2 regions of the Neobacillus sp. Soil_C_43 genome follow, and region 2 is predicted to be linked to the other one. Evidence: riboswitches for the same ligand, from Rfam matches in the RefSeq annotation. Region 2 holds a riboswitch; the other holds the start of a gene.

Region 1 (3,572 bases), on a different contig from region 2:
CTCGATAATCCCAAAATATATGGCGCTGGCTTACTATCATCGGTAGGCGAGAGCCAAAGCTGTTTGAAGGATGACGTCCGAAAAATTCCTTTTTCGGTTGAAGAATGTATCAAAACACCATATGATGTGACGAAACCACAGCCACAGTTATTTGTTTGTAAAAGCTTTGATGACTTAGTCGCAGCTATCGATGACTTTGCCTCGACTATGGCCTTTAGAAAAGGTGGAACGGAGAGTCTCGTTCAAGCGCTGCAGACAGACAATACGGCAACGATTTGTTTTTCCTCTGGGTTGCAGGTTACAGGAACCCTAGCTGATATCTTAATTAATGATAAGAGAGAAGCTGTTTATTTCAAGACAAAGGGACCAACAGCGTTGGCCTACAACAATCAACAATTGGATGGGCATGGGAAGGAAACACACCGGAAGGGTTTTGGTACACCAATTGGACGCTTAGAGGGAAATGTAGTCTTAGAACATTGCTCGATGGCTCAATTGAAGGATTTGGGGATTGAGATTGATAAGAAGGTTCAATTATCATTTGAAAGCGGAGTGCTTGTTGAGGGAACGGTAAAAGATATACTTCTTAGAGATTCCAAACCTGTTATTATCTCCTTTAAAGACTGCCAAGTAACCTATAAGGACCAGGTTTTGTTTGATCCAGCATGGGGGACATTCGATATGGCCGTGGGTGCAAGCATTGATTCGGTCTTTGCTGGTGCTGCAGATCCAAATGCTTATTTTGAATGGACAGAGATAGAAGATACAGAGGAAGTTGTTGATAAGCAAGAATGGAATGAACTGGAAAATTTATATGAAGAGATTCGCCACATACGTGAAGGCTCGATTTGGGATGAACAAAGTGCGGCCCTTGTAGGGGAAGTTTTAGCCATCTTAGATGACCGATATCCCAAAGAGTGGTTGCTGCGCTTAGAGATTCTCGAACTTTATAAACGGAATGATGCCATTCATCAAAATGTAAACGTTGTTATGGATAAACTACAAAATGCTGCTTGGGACTTATCTGTTAAACAAATGATTAACCGGGGATTAACCTTAATCAATAATTAGTTGCAAAAAAGGAGCTTGGAATGTGATCCAAGCTCCTTTTACTATTAATCTTTACTTGAGAGAATACCCAAGATACGAAGAATGCTGATAAATAGGTTAATAAAATCAAGGTATAAGTTTAAGGCCATCAATGGAACTTCTTCTGCTCTTACACCGTAATGCTTCATTCGGCTGATATCAAAAAGTACATACCCGCTAAATACGACTACACCAATAAAGGAGTAAGCCAGCATTCCTGTTGAGCTTAACGGGAAGAAAATATTAAAGATGGAGATGGCTACTAAAGCAAGCAGGGCAGCAAGTAAAAATCCACCTAAAAACGAGAAATTACGTTTTGATTTTGCGGCATAAATAGAAATACCCGTAAAGACAACGGTAGTACTTGCAAAGGCCATAACTACTACGTTGGCTCCTGCTGTCGCTAGATAATGAGCGACGATTGGATATAGTGTGATTCCTGAAATAAAGGTAAAGACATAAAGGAATGAGTACGAGATGGCTTTTTTTCGTCTAAAAAAGAATGCAGCCATAAGCATCACAAATTCTACAATCATTAATGGGATAAAGAGTGCCGGTGGTACTACAAACGCACCAGCCATCGTGCCTAAGAAAGCGATAGCAAGCGATAGAGCAAATGTCCGTAATACGGATGGCATAAACTCAGTAGATGTTTGAGTATACAAGTTTTTCACCTCTAAATTTATTTGTTATTAGAATATACGTACAAGAGGTCAAGATGTTTCATTTTTTCTTAAAATATCTCGATCTTCCTTTAATAAGTCGCGAATTTCAGCTAAAAGTTCTTCTTGGCGGTCAATTTTTGCTACAACCACAGCGGGTTCCTCTTTCTTTTTAAAGCGATTAATGAATTTGACAAATAGGAAAATGGAGAAGGCAATAATGAAGAAATCCACCACATTTTGGATGAATTGTCCATACTTTAGTTGGGCTCCCCCTATTTTTACCATAAGTTTTGTAAATTCTACGCCTCCTAAGAGTAGACCTACTAATGGCATAATAACATCGGCAACTAGTGAAGAAACAATTTTTCCAAATGCCCCCCCAATAATAACCCCGACTGCTAAATCAATCACATTGCCCTTCATGGCAAATTGTTTAAATTCTTTCCACATGGCATACTACCTCCTTCATTATATTTAGTATTATTGTACCTTTATACTCTATCCTTCTCAAGGTTTCCAATAAAATGCTGATTGACAGTGGACGCAAAATTAACTATAGTTACTATGAAATTAATTACATGGATACCCGAATACTTGGGAGAGGTTCATAGCAGACACCCTCTATAAAAAACTATGGAAATGGAGAATTCAACCATATCCTTAGGATATGGTTTTTTATTTCTTTCTTATAGTTATAACCGGGTTATATAAGGAGGACTAACAATGGCAGAAGGAAGAACAGAAGCTGAATTAGAAGGTGTAACATTACTAGGAAATCAAGGAACAAAGTATTTATTTGAATACACGCCAGAGGTTCTAGAGGCGTTTGATAATAAACACCCGAACCGTGATTACTTCGTGAAATTCAATTTTCCTGAGTTTACAAGTCTTTGTCCAAAAACAGGGCAACCTGACTTTGCTACAATTTATATCAGCTATATACCGGATCAAAAGATGGTGGAAAGCAAATCGCTTAAGCTTTATCTTTTCAGCTTCCGTAATCATGGAGATTTCCATGAAGACTGCATGAATATTATCATGAATGATTTAATTAAGTTAATGGACCCTCGCTATATTGAAGTATGGGGCAAATTCACGCCAAGAGGCGGAATCTCCATTGACCCTTACTGCAACTACGGCAGACCAGGGACAAAATACGAGCAAATGGCTGATCATCGTATGATGAACCATGATCTATACCCTGAAAAAATTGATAACCGCTAAATTTGGGGACAGTCCCCCGATGCGTTAATGCGTAAAAGGAGCAGCTGCTAGCAGTTGCTCCTTTTATGAAATGAGTTTCATTTTTATGGCTTTAACAGCGGCATCCGTCCGATTTTTAGCTTCTAGTTTCTGAATGATAACGGATATATAATCTCGTACGGTATAACTGCTCAGATGGAGTTTTTCAGCGGCTTCATTGATAGATGCACCCCCGGCGATCAGTTGTAATACCTCTTTTTCACGCATGGTTAAGACAGAGTGCGTCCCGCCAAACTGGTGAAGGGTTTCATCCCATATAGAATATAACAATTCCCCGGCATAATGCCCAAATTTGATGAGCGTCGATAAGGTTTGCATGCTGATATCAAAATGCGAATTTTCACCTTGGTCTAATAGAGCAATACCAAGCAGTTTGCTTTTTGTAGGAACAAAGATGGGTAACACCACTAATGAGCGAAGTTGAAATTCATTTACATATTTTTTTGGTAACACATCTAAGGCATTAGAAAAGTAAAGCGGCTGCGAATGGGTTAACGAGTTTAAATATTTTTCTATTAAAGAGAGCCCTAATATTTCTTCTTGGATTTGCTGCAC
Region 2 (3,572 bases):
TTCCAGAAGGGTCTTTGCCTAATTTAGGCGCAACTAATTCCACTTTTATACGATCAGGGTCTTCAAAAAATACAGCATAATGTGAATTTCCACCTGCAAACGGGTGTCGATTCTGATAAAGAATAGATATCCCTTTTTCTTTTAACTGTTCTGTGATTTGATCAACCTGCTCTTGCGATTCTGCATGAAATGCCAGATGATTTAAGCCGACTCTAGCGCGGTGGTAAGGGACATCCATGAATCTCTTTTCCACTTGTACAAATACAAGATAGGTATCTCTGTATTTCCAACTAATACCTGAATCCCAGTTTTGATACTTTTCATATCCTAATTCAGTTAAAAACCATCCCCAAAATTCGGTTGTCTTTGCTAGGTTCGAAACGTAGATTTCTAAATGGTGCAGTATGATGGAGGCCCCCTTTTAATTCAATATATTATATTATTTTATCTTTCCAAGTTCGTCTAAAAATGCTGGCCGTCTATTATGCTTCTCTCTTAATTCTTTGATTAGTTTATGGGAATGGAGAGTACCAAAGGCTGTACGTTTTCCTATTATTCTATCACCTTTTATTTGCGAGGATAGTAAGTTTATTTGCGATAATGAATGGTTTATTTGCGTAAAGTAGCAGTTTATTTGCGAAAAAAGCCAGTTTATTTGCGAACACAGAAAAAGCCGACTTAATAGTCAGCTTATTTAGTGAATATTTTCTGAATAAGCGATTTTGGTTTTTTTCTCATTTTTTCAATCATACTTTGGAATCCATACATAATGACTGATTTTATGAAAAATAAGAGTCCCATTTGATAGTGCTTCATGCTAACAAGTGAAACAATCCCCATTCTTCTTAACGCAATCATCCCAGGAAAGGCAAAAAGGGTGTCAAGAATAAGGTTCAATAGTAAGTATCGGAAGAAGTTTCCGAATGTGAACTTTAAGATCCATAATGATCCCACAAAAAATGGACCTATCATAAAGGGGAGTTCGCCCATTGTTTTTGGAATGAGTTTTTCATAAAATCTCCACCATAGCCACTTTTTCGAAAAATAACTCTCAAAAAGGACCCAAACGAAGATAAACAAAGCACCCGGGTAAAATCTCTTGAAGGACCGCTTTCCTAGGAGTGGCAGTGATAACCAAGGTATCAGCATCATTGCGAGTAAAAACAATTTATTTTGTTTCATAATAATACGCCATTCCTTTTTTCTTTTTATCATGCACGGATTTTTATTATTTATGTAAAAATTTCCTGTAATTATTTTTGAATAGCGTGGCACAAAAAAGGTCCTTTAAATTTGTGCACTATTAGCCTAGAACTTCACGTGGAATTGACGAGTAATTCTATTTATATTAATATATTAATTTGGCTGAAAATATTGTGGTTCGAGAACCTCCCACACAAAAAAACTAAGGAGTTAATTATATATGAAAGTTAATACAATTGTCGTAAACGGTATTGTAGCAGCATTGTACATTGCTGTCTCTGCTTTAATCCAGCCGTTTGGGTTTACCCAAGTTCAGTTTCGCGTATCCGAGATGTTCAATCATCTAGTTGTTTTTAACAAAAAATATATCTATGGAATTGTTCTTGGTGTGTTTTTAACAAATTTGTTCTTTTCACCGATGAAGGCCTATGACCTTATTTTCGGTGTCGGTCAATCCGTGATTGCCTTGTTAATCACGATTGCCTGTGCAAAATATATCAAGGGCTTATGGACACGTATGATTGTGAATACACTCGTCTTCACGTTTACCATGTTTTTAATTGCTCTTGAGCTGCATTTAGCATTTGACCTGCCATTTATGTTCACTTGGTTAACAACCGCAGTTGGTGAATTTGTGGTTATGGCTGTGGGTATGCCAGTGATGTATGTGATTAATAAGCGTGTTCGATTTGATAAAATCGTCTAAACAAAAAAAGAGTTGCTGCAAACGCATTGACTCTTTTTTGAATTAATTCATAGAATTATTATCTAATCTGTAAAAAAGAATACCATTCTGCCCGTACCAAAATTCAATAGATTGATCGTTCTTCTGATCCACGTAACCTAGTATATCTGCCCCTTGCTCAGTACGTTCATAAAAATTCTCCCCATATGCCTTTTTCGCCTTTGATATTGAATCCCCAACTTCAATTCCTTTTGCGGTAGGTATCCCCGAGCTTTCTACGATAAAGCGAAAAATACCGCCCTGTTCATTTGTAGCAATCTCAAGTCCATCCTGAATTTTGTAATATCTGAAAGTCTCTGTGTCTCTACCTTTATACTTCTGTTCACCATAAAAACTAATAAACCGGTCCGAATGAATATCATCAAATAGATAGAATCCATTAATATTCTCATTATGTAGATCGGTATGTTCCGTAAACTGATGTTGAAATGACCGAGGAAAATGTGGTCTTAAAAATAAAAATATCGAACTTATAAAAAGGATAAACACAATAATTATTACTATATTCTTACTCACTAATTATTCCCCCTCAGAAGCATAGAATCTCTATGTATATCTAAATCATAATACAAAGTAATTCTATGTACAAGTATTTATTTTCTAAAATAATCCAATTCAGGTTGTTTTTATTTGGTATTTCTTTGCAAAAAGGAATAAAGTAGTAGTAGATGATTACAATTTGGAGGGAGAGACTAATTTGTTACAACGTCCTTTAACTAGTGAGTATCCTGAATATTATGTACCCTATGTGAATCTGGTTCCCGAAGGAGACCTATTAGCGATTTTAAGTGAGGATTTAAAAAGTACGATTGAACTTTTTGACGGAATTTCGGATGAAGATGGGCATTTTCGTTATGCCCCAACTAAATGGAGTATCAAAGAAGTTCTAGGTCATATGACAGATACCGAAAGAATTATGAGTTATCGCCTGCTTCGTATTGGCCGCGGTGACCAAACTGCTTTAGCGGGGTTTAATGAAAATGATTTTGTAGAAGGCTCTCAAATTAACAAGCAATCTATCAAAGATATACTTGAGGATTTTATAGCGACACGCAAGGCTACGATTACTTTAATTAAAAACATGCCTGCTGAGGCCTGGGGCAACAAAGGCAATGCCAACAATACGGAAGTGACTACCCGTGCAATCGGCTACATAATTGCAGGTCATGCCATTCATCATAAAAAAATTATTAACGAGAGATACCTTACATCAAAAAGATAGATAACATGAAATAAGCAGTCGGAGTATTGCCCGACTGCTTTTTCTATTACTCATATACTTATACCCACCACATTTGTGAAACAGGCTCTTCAATTAGAATAGATTTTAAATTCACAACTGCTCGCTTAAAGCCTTCTTCAATGGACATGATAGGATCCTCATGTTCGATGCTGACCACATAATCGTAGCCATAGGTGCGGAGTGCACTCATCATGTCAGACCATTCCTTCAAACTATGGCCACATCCTACGGAACGAAAACTCCATGCACGTGAACGTACTTCCCCATATGGCTGCATATCGGTTAATCCATACATGTTTACATTTTCTTGGTCAATATACGTATCTTTCGCATGGAAATGGTGGATGGCATTTTCTTTAGCCAAAATCTTTATCGCTGCGA

What was found. A riboswitch is a leader RNA that binds a small molecule or an ion and turns the genes downstream of it on or off. The one in region 2 is predicted to bind preQ1.
Region 1: another riboswitch for preQ1. It lies ahead of queF (preQ(1) synthase); the one in region 2 lies ahead of AC3A54_RS21810 (QueT transporter family protein).

Annotation. Positions count from the first base shown of each region.
Region 1 covers NZ_JBDGJV010000024.1:12,554-16,125, reverse strand. The annotation lists gene AC3A54_RS22865 (aromatic amino acid hydroxylase) at 1-1,071, shown strand, start outside; gene AC3A54_RS22860 (Bax inhibitor-1/YccA family protein) at 1,116-1,754, opposite strand; gene mscL (large conductance mechanosensitive channel protein MscL) at 1,803-2,204, opposite strand; PreQ1 riboswitch class I at 2,349-2,395, shown strand; gene queF (preQ(1) synthase) at 2,478-2,978, shown strand; gene AC3A54_RS22845 (LuxR C-terminal-related transcriptional regulator) at 3,042-3,572, opposite strand, start outside.
Region 2 covers NZ_JBDGJV010000021.1:25,930-29,501, forward strand. The annotation lists gene AC3A54_RS21800 (VOC family protein) at 1-406, opposite strand, end outside; gene AC3A54_RS21805 (hypothetical protein) at 691-1,182, opposite strand; PreQ1 riboswitch class I at 1,371-1,415, shown strand; gene AC3A54_RS21810 (QueT transporter family protein) at 1,424-1,909, shown strand; gene AC3A54_RS21815 (hypothetical protein) at 1,952-2,464, opposite strand; gene AC3A54_RS21820 (DinB family protein) at 2,646-3,170, shown strand; gene AC3A54_RS21825 (sugar phosphate isomerase/epimerase family protein) at 3,229-3,572, opposite strand, start outside.